Linked DNA regions of Colwellia sp. M166. The protein of the gene in region 1 binds, or shares a complex with, the protein of each later gene. Links are inferred from orthologs where the notes say so. Each region holds a gene or a part of one and is shown in the gene's direction. Other genes may lie near its edges.

Region 1 (3,995 bases):
GCCAGTAGCACCGGCGCGACCGGTACGACCAATACGGTGCACATAATCTTCACAATCGTCAGGCAAGTCATAATTAAATACATGAGTAACGGCTGGAATATGAAGCCCACGTGCGGCTACATCTGTCGCAACTAAAATATCTAATTGCCCATCAGTAAACTGTTCTAAAATTTTCAAACGTTTCTTTTGGATCACATCACCGGTAAGCATACCAACACGAATATTATCAGCTTCAAGGTGGGCATGTATTTTTTCACAAACATGTTTTGTATTGGCAAAAATAATCGCCTTATCTGGCCAGTCTTCTTCAATTAAGGTTTGCAGCAAAGACATTTTATCTTCGTTTGAAGGATAAAATAATTCTTCGGTGATACGAATGTTGGTTTTTTGATCTGGCTCTACTTCAACACTGTCAGGATCATTCATATGTTCGAAAGCTAGTTCTTTAACACGGAAAGACAGTGTGGCAGAAAATAACATGCTCAAGCGTGCTGTCGCTGCCGGCATTTTGCCAAACATATAACGAATATCTTTGATAAAACCGAGATCGAACATACGATCAGCTTCATCAAGTACCACTACTTCAATATTGTTAAGGTTATAAATACCTTGTTTCAAGTAATCAAGTAAACGACCACAAGTACCAATTAATATATCGACACCTTGTTCAAGTTCTTGACGTTGACTTTCATAACCTTCGCCACCATATACAATGCCAAGGCGTAACCCGGTACTTTTTGCCATTGCAATGGCATCGCGATGAATTTGGATGGCAAGCTCACGCGTAGGTGCCATAATTAGCGCCCGCGGTTGATTGTGGCTAACATCTTTTTTCTGTAGTAAATGATGAAAGGTCGCCGCTAAAAAGGCAATAGTTTTACCTTCGCCTGTTTGCGCTTGACCGGCAATATCTTTGCCTGTCATAAGTATAGGAAGAGACTTTGCTTGAATTGCAGTACAATATTCAAAGCCCATAGATGCGAGACCGTTAACAACGGTTGGCTCGAGTTTAAGTTCCGAGAACTTTATTTCTGTTAAGTGTGTTTTTTTCATACCGCTAGCTTAACAGGTTACGCTATTAATAAAAATTAGATTCACATAAAAGCGCTAATAAATTAATGCTATTAGTTGATTTTGATTTATTTTACTAATAACTGTTATATATGATTGTTGGTAATTAATTGTGATGAAGGTATAATCTTAACCAATTGGCTATAGGCCACCTTTAATGGAGATATAAATGAGCGATAAAATTATTCAGTTAACTGATGATAGTTTTGATACTGATGTAATTAATGCATCAGGTCTTGTTTTAGTTGATTTCTGGGCTGAATGGTGTGGCCCATGTAAGATGATCGCACCGTTGTTGAACGACGTGGCGGAAGAATATGCTGGTAAATTAACTATTGGCAAATTAAACATAGATCAAAACTCTAACACTCCACCTAAATATGGCATTCGTGGTATTCCTACACTTTTGTTATTTAAAGATGGTGTTGTTGCTGACACGAAAGTTGGCGCATTATCAAAAACTCAATTAAAAGAGTTTATTGATAACAATTTATAAAAAAAGGTCCGTATTTCGGACCTTTTTGCTTTTTAGCGAAAGATCAAGCATGTGATCCTTTACCTGTTTTGTTTTTAGTGCTAAATTTAACATTCAAACGAAAATAACATTTCAAATACCATACTCAAACATCCTAAATTGCCAAACGGCACAGCATAACAACCTAAATAGTCTAAGAAACCCCCACTATGAATCTTAACGAACTTAAAGAAAAGTCTATCAGCGAGCTAGTCAAACTCGCAGAAACAATGAAATTGGAGCATTTGGCTCGTAACCGCAAACAAGACATTATTTTTGCTATTTTAAAAGCCCACGCTAAAAGTGGTGAAGATATCTTTGGCAGCGGTGTTTTAGAAATTTTACAAGACGGCTTTGGTTTCCTACGATCGGCAGACTCTTCCTATTTAGCAGGCCCGGATGATATTTATGTATCACCAAGCCAAATACGTCGATTTAGTATGCGTACCGGTGACACCATTGCTGGTAAAATTCGTCCACCGAAAGACGGTGAACGTTACTTTGCTCTCTTGAAAGTAAATGAAGTTAATTTTGACCGCCCTGAAAACTCTCGCAATAAAATCCTTTTTGAAAACTTAACACCGATACATCCAACCGATCGCATGATCATGGAACGTGGTAATGGTTCGACTGAAGATATTACTGCCCGCGTTTTAGATTTAGCCTCCCCGATTGGTAAAGGTCAGCGTGGTTTGATTGTTGCGCCGCCAAAAGCCGGTAAAACGTTATTGCTACAGAATATTGCTCAAAGTATTGCTCATAACCACCCAGATGCTGAATTAATGGTATTGTTGATTGATGAGCGTCCAGAAGAAGTTACTGAAATGCGTCGCTTGGTTAAAGGTGAAGTAATTGCCTCTACATTTGATGAACCAGCTAACCGTCACGTGCAAGTTGCTGAAATGGTAATTGAAAAAGCTAAACGTTTAGTTGAACATAAAAAAGATGTCGTTATTTTACTTGATTCAATTACCCGTTTAGCACGTGCCTATAACACCGTTATTCCTTCGTCAGGTAAAATACTTACCGGTGGTGTTGATGCCAATGCTTTACATCGTCCTAAGCGCTTCTTTGGTGCTGCACGTAATATTGAAGAAGGTGGTAGTTTAACTATTATCGCTACTGCCTTAGTAGAAACTGGTTCTAAAATGGATGAAGTTATCTATGAAGAATTTAAAGGCACGGGTAATATGGAATTACACCTTTCACGTAAAATCTCTGAAAAACGCGTTTTCCCTGCTATTCACTTTAACCGTAGTGGTACTCGTCGTGAAGAGCTATTAACTAAGCCTGATGAATTACAAAAAATGTGGATTTTGCGTAAAATCGTTCACGAAATGGGCGAAATTGATGCCATGGAATTCATGATTGATAAGCTGGCTATGACCAAGACCAATAACGAATTCTTTGATTCGATGAAACGTCAGTAAGACTTAATAATATAAATTGAAAAAACCAGCATCTGCTGGTTTTTTTATGCCTTAAATAACATTACTCTTCAATAATACCTCGAACGCTTGTTAAGCTAGTATTGACTTGATTTATAGCTATCTATTTGAATAATATTGTTTTATTTTGTTTTTTATAGCTCGTTATTAAGGGTTTTAGAGTTTATGACAAATTAATATTGGAGAGCATAATTTAGTGGTTATACTTAATAGAGTTGATGATTGTAAAAGGAATATATTCATATAAAGATATTATTTTTTATTTTTTTGTATGAAAAACGAACGATAAATATTTTGCGATAGTATAGTATGCGCATTTTTTAAATTTATAATGAAAAATTAAGCTGTTGAAGGGGAAGTAAATGCGCTGTTTTTCGATGTTTTTTTTATTGATGTTAGTCAGTAGTATTGCTTGTGGTGCTGAGGAGCTAGATAAGCAAAACATTATCAATATAAAAGTTGTCACTGAAGATACCTTTCCGTTGCAATATCTTGAAAATGGTAAGATTACAGGGCCGGCTACAAGCTTAGTTGAGCAAGTTTTATTAGCTGCAGGTGTAACATACGATATTGCAGTATTGCCATGGGCTCGGGCATATCAGTTAGCGTTAACTGAAGCCAATATTTTAATTTACTCTTTGGCAAAAACGACAGCAAGATTAAATGAATTTAAATGGGTCGGTAGGATCATGGCTCTGGACTATTATTTATACGGTGCGTCTGATAGCGAGATTAATCTGCAAACCTCTTTAGAAGCTCTCAAGCAATATCAAATAGGCACTGTGCGCGATAGTGCTGTTGAGCAATACTTACGCGATAATGGTTTTAAAAAACTGACAACGGTTGTGCAGGGGAAGCAAAATTTCTTCTTGTTTCAACAGAATCGAATTGAGTTATTTCCGGCTAATAAATCAAGTTTTCAAGCAATATGTCTGCAAGATGCATTTAATTGTCATAATTTA
Region 2 (10,207 bases), 1.9 Mb from region 1 along the record:
GCGCTGTAAAACATTATTTAAATTCCCAGCACTGAGTTTTTTCAAGGTATAAACACGAGCTCGCGACAAAATAGCTTGATTGAGCTCAAAGGCTGGATTTTCAGTGGTCGCGCCAATAAAGATAATGGTGCCATCTTCAATATGCGGTAAAAAAGCATCTTGTTGGCTTTTGTTAAAGCGATGTACTTCATCAACAAACAGTACCGTTCTACGCTGTTGGTGTATAGCACGGTCTTTGGCATTTTCTATCGCTTGACGTATGTCTTTAATACCTGAAGTTACCGCAGAAACACGTTCTATATCGGCATTGGCATGATTAGCAATAATTTCTGCAATCGTGGTTTTTCCGGTGCCAGGTGGTCCCCAAAATATTAGCGAATGGACTTTACCTTGCTCAATAGCTAAAGGCAGAGGCATACCCTTAGCTAAAATATGTTCTTGTCCTTCATATTCTGCCAACGTTTTCGGCCGCAGCTTTGCCGCTAACGGTTTAAAACTGTCATCTTCAGCAAAGGCTAAATCAAGTGAGCCATTAGCGTTGGTCATCTAAATAAACACCTTCAGGAACAGTAAACGTAAATAAGCTCATATCAGGCTTATCATCATGATTTGCCAGTGTGATCACACTGAGTTGCCCCGTAGCATCAAGAATGTTAAAAGCAGACAGTTCAACGTTGTCAACATTCTCAGCAAACGTTAGCTCTAAGCTTTTAACACGGGCATTGTCATTGTTGGCACTGATCAAATAACGATTATCCGCTAATTGGCTAACATTATAATCCCGCCATAATCTAGCATCATTACTAGTGATCAATAAAATAGGTGTATTGGCTATCGCATTGGCCAACGAATATACACTGACCTGTTCAACAAACGGGTCATAAAACCATAAATTGCTGCCATCAGAAACAATCAAGGATTCATCTGGCGATGTCGTTTGCCAGTTAACTAAATTAGGTTTACTGACTGATAATAAGCCATTGCCTTGCTGTAATTCATTGCCCGTTTCATCAAATATTTTTTGAGTAAATTCTGCACTGAAAAATTCAATTTTTGCCAACTTGGCCATTAGCTTAACTTTACTACTATCGGCTTCTTGCGTGACAGCATTGGCTTTAATCGCTGTAGCTTGAGTTTTTCCGCTCGTTGCCGCTAAACTATTGGTTGATAATACTGTACTCAATAATGTTGCCATAACAGCAGCATTTTTTATCAATTTCATTTTTTTTAACATCTTAAGATTCCTTAATCGGCGGTGGCGCTAATACTTCTCGAGCACCATTATTGCCTGGTCGACTTACAACACCATTTTGCTCCATTTGTTCGACAATACGAGCTGAACGGTTGTAACCGATCCTAAATTTACGTTGAATACTAGAAATTGAAACACGACGTGTTTCGCTAATAAATGCTAAGGCCTCGTCATATAATGTATCGATTTCTTCATCGCCATTGCCATCAGCTTGTTCACCTGGCAATAAAATTTCTTGTTCTGTATCACCTGAAAGAATTTCTTCAATATAGTTTGGCTCGGCTCTTGATTTCCAATCATTAACCACGGCATGTACTTCATGGTCATCAACGAAAGCGCCATGCACCCGAATGGGGACTGCTTCACCAGGCGGTAAATAAAACATATCCCCCATGCCCAAGAGTTGATCTGCGCCTTGTTGATCTAAAATGATGCGCGATTCTATTCGAGATTGTACCCTGAGCGCCATACGTGTTGGTATATTGGCCTTAATTAAACCCGTAATAACATCGGCAGATGGACGTTGGGTGGCTAAAATTAAATGAATACCGGCAGCACGTGCTTTTTGCGCAATACGGGCAATAAGTTCTTCCACTTTTTTACCCACGATCATCATCATGTCAGCAAATTCATCAACAATAATGACAATTGACGGTAATTTTGTTAATAAAGGCGGTGTTTGAGTAAATGCATCACTTGGTTGCCATAAAGGGTCAATCAAAGGTTCTCCCGCGGCAATTGCCTTAGCAACTTTGTCGTTATAACCTTTAAGGTTTCTGACACCAAGCTTCGACATTAATTGATATCGTCGTTCCATTTCTCCGACACACCAACGCAGTGCATTAGCTGCCTCTTTCATATCAGTTACTACCTCAGATAATAAATGAGGAATACCATCATAAACTGAAAGCTCTACTTGTTTAGGGTCAATCATGATCATACGGACATCTTCTGGCGAAGACTTATATAAAATACTGACAATCATGGTATTAACCGCAACTGACTTACCAGAGCCGGTGGTACCTGCAACTAATAAATGCGGCATTTTTGCCAGATCGGCAATAACCGGTTCACCTGATATATCGCTACCTATAGCCATCGCCAAATTAGATTTAGACTGGGAAAACTTCTCACAAGAAATCACATCAGCAAAAAAGACCGTTTCTCGATGTTTATTCGGCAGTTCAATACCGATCACCGATTTTCCTTCAATAACCTCCACAACGCGAACACTTTTTGCTGATAAAGAACGGGCTAAATCTTTCGATAAATTGGTAATTTTACTGGCTTTTACACCTGGCGCTAGATTCAATTCAAAGCGGGTAATAACCGGGCCGGGGAAAACACCAACCACTTCCGCTTTTATGCCAAATTCCATTAGTTTAGCTTCAACCAAACGTGATACACGTTCGAGTTGTTCTTGATCAATAGGATGCTTGGCACGGTCGGGACGGTCTAATAAATCTAATGAGGGCATATCACTATAATTAGGCTCAGCTGCCTTTTCATTATCTAGTTGCTGGTAAATTTTATCATGTAATGTTGTTGGCTCTTCAACCGTTATTTTTTCTACCGGCTCAAATGCTGCCGCTATTTCATCATCACTAACATGTTCTTGAACATTCATTGCTAGTGGCTCACCCATTAATTCGTCGATATCGACGTAGGGTTCATGTTCACGGGTGTTATAAGCACTGTCATCAACACTTTTAGCAAATATACTTTCGTGTTCAATATCACTGATGGTTTCTAAGGCTTGTTTAACTTCATCCGACTCTTTTTCAAAGGCAATGTAATGTTCAGGAACATTATCAACATCGTTATCATCTGCAGTGTTATTTTCAATATTGACGCTTGCTAACCTTTGTTCTTTGCTATTCGCTACAGTTGTTTTTTCGGGACCAGTACCTAAATGATGCTTAATTAATGCTGGTACGGTTAATAGATATTCGATAACTCGAATAGCGTATTCCCCTACCCTGTCTATGGCATTGAGCAATGATACTCCCGTCAACAAGACAAAGCCTGAGCCACAAAAAGTGACAAATAATAAGGTACTGCCGACAAAAGAAAAATACGGTAATAAAGAATTACTTAATACATCACCTAAAATGCCACCGGCAGAAAAATAAAACACATCATCAAAGTTCATACTGGCGATAGAGGTAATACCAATATAAAACAAAATAAAGCCGATGAATTTTAAGCCCAGCGTCAGGTAATCAAGACGAATTAATTGATGATATTTTTGAAACAATAACCAACCGGTAACAGCGATAACGAAAGGAAGACTATAAGCAACTAAACCAAAAAGATTTAGCAACAAGTCTGACAAATATGCTCCGACAGCACCCCCCATATTACGCACGGGGGTTTGATAGCCGGTTTGCGACCAGCCGGGATCTGCGGGATCAAAACTAAACAGCGCTAACATAATAAACATGGCAAAAACGCAAGAGACTAATAGCCCTGCTTCGAGAAGGCGTTGAACGCCATTTAACTTAGGAGATGGTGAAGACAAATGCACACTCTTGAGAAAATTATCATTATAATGTTGCTAAAATACCAAACATTAGCAGCGAATTAAATCTTTTAGCGTTTTATTGGTAACAAATTAGAGGATTTAACCTCTTCCATCACCACATAAGTTCTACTTTCACTAACCGCAGGCAGACGTAACAAAGTATTACCAAGCAGTTCACGATAAGCAGCCATATCGGCAACACGGGTTTTTAACAGAAAATCAAAATCACCTGAGACTAAGTGACACTCTTGGATAACATCAAGTTCATGTACCGCTTTAGAAAAATCATCAAAAACATCAGGACTGGTTTTAGTTAAGGTAATTTCAACAATAACTAACAAAGCAGCTTCTAATTTATGTGGATTTAAAATGGCTTGATAACCAGTGATAAAATTGTCATTTTCTAAGCGTTTTACTCTCTCTAAGCATGGCGTTGCACTTAAGCCAACACGCTTTGAAAGTTCGATATTAGATAAACGACCATTTTTTTGTAGTTCAACTAAAATATTTTTATCAATGCGATCGATTTTTTTAACTGTGGCAGAACTCATATATAATTCACTGCAAAATAATTATTTATCAGGATTATATCCTACTTTGTCGGAAATAACGATAGGTTAATCCGCTATAAAGCCACTATACTAGTCGCATATTTTACAAGAGAGATATAACTATGATTATTGGTGTACCTAAAGAAATAAAGAACCACGAATACCGAATTGGCTTAACTCCTGCTGGCGTTAAAGAATTAATTGTTAATGGCCATGACGTTATCGTTGAGAATAATGGCGGTGCAGCAATCGGCTTTGATAATGAACAATACATCACCGCCGGTGCAAAAATTATTGATTCAGCAGCAGAGATTTTTGCTAGCGCTGATATGATCATCAAAGTAAAAGAGCCACAACCCAACGAGTGCAAAATGCTTCGTCCAGGCCAAGTGCTATTTACTTACTTACATTTAGCTCCAGATCCAAAGCAAACTGAATTACTTGTTGCTTCTGGCGCTACCTGTATTGCTTATGAAACTGTTACTCAACATGGCGGTGGTTTACCATTATTAGCACCTATGTCTGAAGTTGCAGGTCGTATGTCTATTCAAGCGGGTGCGCATGCATTAGAGAAAGCACAAGGCGGCTTAGGTGCATTGTTAGGTGGCGTACCGGGCGTTGCGCCAGCTAAAGTGCTTATTATCGGTGGTGGTGTAGTTGGCACTCAAGCAGCACGTATGGCTGTTGGTATGGGTGCAGATGTAACTATTTTAGATCGCTCTTTACCTCGTCTTCGTCAATTAGACACCGAGTTTGATGGTCGTTTAAAAACGGTTTACTCAACAGCCGATGCAATGGATCAATTGATTGTTGAAGCAGATTTAGTGATCGGTGCAGTATTAATACCAGGTGCAGCAGCACCTAAATTAGTCACAGCACAGCATATTAAAATGATGAAGAAAGGTGCGGTAGTCGTCGATGTTGCCATTGATCAAGGTGGTTGTTTTGAAACTTCTAAAGCAACAACACATCAAGATCCAACTTATATGGTTGATGATGTTGTTCATTACTGTGTGGCAAATATGCCAGGTGGTGTTGCAAGAACATCAACAATGGCATTAACTAATGCTACTATGCCATTTACTGTTACTTTAGCTAACAAAGGTGCTAAGCAAGCCATGCTTGATGATGTACATTTAATGGCAGGCTTAAACGTTTTAGGTGGCAAAATTACTTATAAGCCGGTTGCAGATGTATTAGGTTATGAGTATGTTACACCAGAAGATGCGATTGCAACGCTATAAAAATTTTTAAATGACTTATAAGCCGCTATCTGTAGCGGCTTTTTTATTGCGCTAAAATTGCACCAGAATGACGAGCATAGTCGCTAACACCATAAGTGAGACTCGGTAATTTTACGATTATCGGCTTCACATTCTATAAAGCTCAATTGTTCGCCATAGTGTTTTTTGCTAGTTCTTAAGAGAGCGTTAAACACTGAATTTGTAAAATTAAGCTTGCAGTTTTATACAATAAGTTATGATTTATAATTATTTCTTTGTTGCTCTCTTGAGATAATCACTTAGAATCCCAACCATTAAGACATTAACGTATTTATTTTTTGGAGTAGTTCATGAGCGAAGCAAGACATTGCCCGTTACTCATTTTAGGATCAGGCCCTGCAGGCTATACCGCAGCTGTGTATGCTGCACGAGCAAACTTAAAACCTGTCATGATCACAGGTATGCAACAAGGTGGTCAACTAACCACCACCACTGAAGTAGAAAACTGGCCTGGTGATGCCGACGACCTAACCGGTCCGGCATTAATGGATCGTATGCAAAAACATGCTGAAAAGTTTGATACTGAAATTATTTTTGATCATATTAATGACGTAGATTTTAGTGAAAAACCTTATAAATTAACTGGTGACTCTGGTACCTATACCTGTGACGCACTTATTATTTGTACTGGCGCTTCAGCACAATACTTAGGCCTACCTTCTGAAGAAGCTTTTATGGGTAAAGGTGTTTCTGCTTGTGCAACATGTGATGGATTTTTCTATAAAAATCAAAAAGTCGCTGTTGTAGGTGGTGGTAATACTGCGGTAGAAGAAGCTTTATATTTATCAAATATTGCCTCAGAAGTTCACTTAATACACCGTCGTGATACTTTCCGCTCAGAAAAGATTTTAACTAAGCGTTTAATGGACAAAGTGGCGAACGGTAATATTGTTTTACACTTAGACCGTACCTTAGATGAAGTGCTTGGCGATAATATGGGTGTTACCGGTGTACGCATTAAAGACATGAATTCTGATGCTACAGAAGAGTTTGATGTTATGGGTGTGTTTATCGCTATTGGCCACAAACCAAATACCGATATTTTCAAAGATCAATTAGCGATGAAAGATGGCTATTTAACCATTCAAAGTGGTACTAATGGCAATGCAACTCAAACCAGTGTAGAAGGTATTTATGCTGCCGGTGATGTTGCAGATCATATCTACCGTCAAGCTATCACATCAGCTGGTGCTGGTTGTATGGCTGCTTTAGATGCCGAGCGTTACCTCGACGCAAAAGGCAGTCACTAGTCAATGACACGAGCTATTCCTTGGTTATCTTCGAGTAGCTCGACTTTCCCCGATTTATCTACTGCATTAGTAGAGCCAAATGGTTTACTGGCTTTTGGTGATGATTTATCACCCCCACGAATAATTCAAGCCTATCAACTCGGTATATTCCCTTGGTTTAGCGATGGTGAACCTGTGATGTGGTGGAGCCCTGATCCACGCGCGATCATTAATATTGCCGAACTTAAAATTAATAAAACCTTACACAAAGTACTAAAACGTCAAACGTTTACCGTAACGTTAAATAAAAGCTTCAAACAAGTCATAGAATTGTGCGCTGATGCCCCCTTTCGTGTCGAAGAAACTTGGATTGTTAGTCCGATGCTAACCGCTTATAAAAAATTACATCAGCAAGGCCAAGCACACTCTATTGAGGTTTGGCAAAATGAAGAACTCGTTGGTGGACTGTACGGTATTGCGGTTAACGGCTATTTTTCTGGTGAGTCTATGTTCTATAAGCAGAGCAACGCATCAAAAGTCGCCTTGGTGTATCTAGCTGAATTACTGAAATCAATCAAGGTTGAACTGATTGATTGTCAAATGTTAAATCCTTTTTTAGCTTCCATGGGCTGTATTGAAGTAAATAGAGAACAATTTATTGCTCAACAATTAGCAGCAAAAACTATCATCCCGCCTGCAGACTTTTGGCAACCCCGATTGTTGACCCTACCATGATAGCAAAAACACTATTTGCTAGCTTTTCCATACAAATGTTTAAGGTTGGTTTAAAGCCTTAGCGTCTTAAGTAGTCGTCTACCAAGTACTTTGCCTTACTATCGTTTCATGGCAGAATAATTACGTCAGCGACAACAACTCACATATTTAATATTAATAGCCGCAGAAGTTTGATATAAATTTTAAAATAAATAGCATTATCATCTGAACAACACTTAGAAAAGGCAGAGTACGTGACAAAGACATTTTTTGGACTATATATTTTTCTCACCGCTTTTTACGCTAACTTAGCTTTTGCTTTTAACACGAGTGAACTAGAAAAAGAGCTTAATCATCAAGTATATATAAACCCAGAAGAAGTATTTTATAAAATTGAAACGTTATTAGAAGATAATGAATTATCGCTAGCTTTAAAAGCAAAACTTATGGTGATGCAATCCGATATTGCTTACTTTATTGACCAACCTGAAGATATTCTTAAATACTCAAAATTAGCTTTGGCGACAGGATTATTAACTGAGCCTTGGGATACAAGAGTACTTATTTGCCAATCTAGAGGATACTTTCAACGCGGGCAATTTAAAGAATTTTTTGCCACAGTAAATATGGCATTTATTAAAGCGGAACGGTCTAATTTATCAAATTACAAAGTCTCTGCGCTCGTAGAAAGAGCTTTCGCCTCCCACTTACTTGACAATAATAATAAAGCCAATGAAGACTTAAAACTTGCTATTAAATATCTTGATTTACTGCCTAATAATTTTGATAAAGCGATTATGCTTGAAGGGGTTTTGTGCCCATCCCCTCGAAATGAACCTTAAGGTTATTTATTGACCATTCATAAGTTATGATGGTGTAAAATAACTATAAAGGTCAAATATCATCACTAGCCCAACCACTAAACGTATTCAAATACTTACATCGTCTGAAATAAACGAACTTTACACTCTTCCTAACTTTAGTCATACAGACAGAGAAGACTATTTTTCATTGGATAGTGAAACCCAAAAACTCGTTAATGAGCTAAGGCGATTAGAAACCCGAGTATATTTTATCCTGCTATTAGGCTACTTTAGATCACGCCCTATTATTTTTAACTTTTCATTTGAATGACGTTGTTGTTGACCTTGATTATGTCAAAACTAAATATTTCAATGGCAAAGATATGATGTTGGCTGACTTACCTCGAACAACAAAAACAAAGTTGTTCAAAAAGCTACTTAACTATACTGGCTTTTCAAATTATCATAGTAAAGTAGATAAAGAACTACTTCTTAAAAGACTTAATAATGTCGTAAAAATAAACTTAGAGCCTAGGTATGTTTTCGATGAATGTATTGCTTATTTTGGTCAAAACAGAATAGCGCTTGCTGGTTATACAACACTACAAGACACTATCTCAACCGTTTTATCAAATGAACGAAGCCGTATTGAGCATATTCTCAATGAAAATTTAACTCAATCCACAAAAGCCATATTACTTAAATTACTTGAATCAAATAGTACCTTTACTGACCTAGCTAAATTGAAAAGAATGGCTAAAGATTTTTCGGCTAGTCAAATAGCACAAGAGTTGAAGACACATAAAACTATACGTTTACTTTACCCTGAAATTAAAGTGCTATTGCTGAACTCAAATTATCCCCCAAAAACCTTGAATACTACGCGTCATTAGTTAAACACAAGACAGTTTATAAACTCAGAAGACATGCAGACAGCCAAACTATTTTATACCTCGTTTGCTATTTGTTTTTCAGGTACCGAGAAACTAACGATAACCTTGTAGCCGCTTTTATTTACTTAGTGAGAAAGCTAACCGAATCAGCTAAAGTTTATGCCAAACAACGTATTGTCGAAGATGTAAATATTGTTAGAACTAAATTAAAATCTGCGGGTAGTTTATTAAAGTATTTCATCGATACCGATATGGATGATAATTTAAGCTTTGGAGATGTCCGTAAAAAAGCTTTTGAGCTTATTCCAGCCAATAGCATTAAACTGTTAAGTGATCATTTAGATAATAACGACTTTGATGGCCGTCAGTACGAATGGCAATTCATCGATAAACAATCCAGTAAAATTAAAAAGCTTATCCGATCACTTTTTATGTCTATTGATATTGAATTCATTCATCTTAAAGACGAATTGCGTGAACAATACATCAAGGCTCACGAAGAATTAACCGCATTCAAAACAATAAAAACAATTAATCTCGATGTGGTATCTAAAAGTAAACGTGAATATATTGAAGGTGATAATACCAAGTTAATTGCTAATCGCTTTGAGTATTTCCTTTACCGTAAAGCCGAGCAGCTATTTCATAGCAATAACTTAACAGTTAGAGAAAGCGTTAATAATCGTAGTTTAACGTCAGATTTAATTCAACCTAAAGAATGGAAGCACAAGGCTGAAATCATTGAAAATACTGGCCTTGATAAGTTAATTACGCCCATTAATCAAACGCTAGCCGATAAGAGCCAACAATTAGAAATTAAGCTGAAGAAAGCAAGTGAACATATTTTTAGTGGCGATAATAAGTACGTTGAGTTTATTCCTGGTAAGGCCGAACTTAAGTGGTCAATTCCTAACAGCCGTTGGCAACAAACCATTGAAAATCCGCTTTATAATCAAAT

What was found.
Region 2: the proteins of trxA (region 1) and trxB are in contact, whole or in part, in a crystal structure (PDB 1F6M), measured with the Escherichia coli proteins. The link is inferred for Colwellia sp. M166 from one-to-one orthologs.

Annotation. Positions count from the first base shown.
Region 1 is NZ_CP040755.1:2,405,120-2,409,114, reverse strand. What follows is about bases 193-2,903. They hold trxA (thioredoxin TrxA), read left to right. Parts: upstream 193-1,240; coding sequence 1,241-1,567; downstream 1,568-2,903. Other genes in these bases: rho (transcription termination factor Rho), read left to right, coding at 1,756-2,903; rhlB (ATP-dependent RNA helicase RhlB), read right to left, coding at 193-1,053. Outside these bases: more of rhlB, read right to left, coding at 1-192; more of rho, read left to right, coding at 2,904-3,015; FGD67_RS10925 (ABC transporter substrate-binding protein), read left to right, coding at 3,396-3,995. UniProt on the Escherichia coli protein: Participates in various redox reactions through the reversible oxidation of its active center dithiol to a disulfide and catalyzes dithiol-disulfide exchange reactions.
Region 2 is NZ_CP040755.1:547,789-557,995, reverse strand. Bases 5,090-7,880 are described here. They hold trxB (thioredoxin-disulfide reductase), read left to right. Parts: upstream 5,090-5,900; coding sequence 5,901-6,860; downstream 6,861-7,880. Other genes in these bases: FGD67_RS02550 (hypothetical protein), read left to right, coding at 7,808-7,880; aat (leucyl/phenylalanyl-tRNA--protein transferase), read left to right, coding at 6,864-7,574; ald (alanine dehydrogenase), read left to right, coding at 5,090-5,571. Outside these bases: FGD67_RS02585 (replication-associated recombination protein A), read right to left, coding at 1-546; outer membrane lipoprotein chaperone LolA, read right to left, coding at 533-1,234; FGD67_RS02575 (DNA translocase FtsK), read right to left, coding at 1,236-3,779; leucine-responsive transcriptional regulator Lrp, read right to left, coding at 3,845-4,327; more of ald, read left to right, coding at 4,450-5,089; more of FGD67_RS02550, read left to right, coding at 7,881-8,395; FGD67_RS21875 (DUF4158 domain-containing protein), read left to right, coding at 8,454-8,687; FGD67_RS02545 (DUF4158 domain-containing protein), read left to right, coding at 8,680-9,249; FGD67_RS02540 (Tn3 family transposase), read left to right, coding at 9,378-10,207.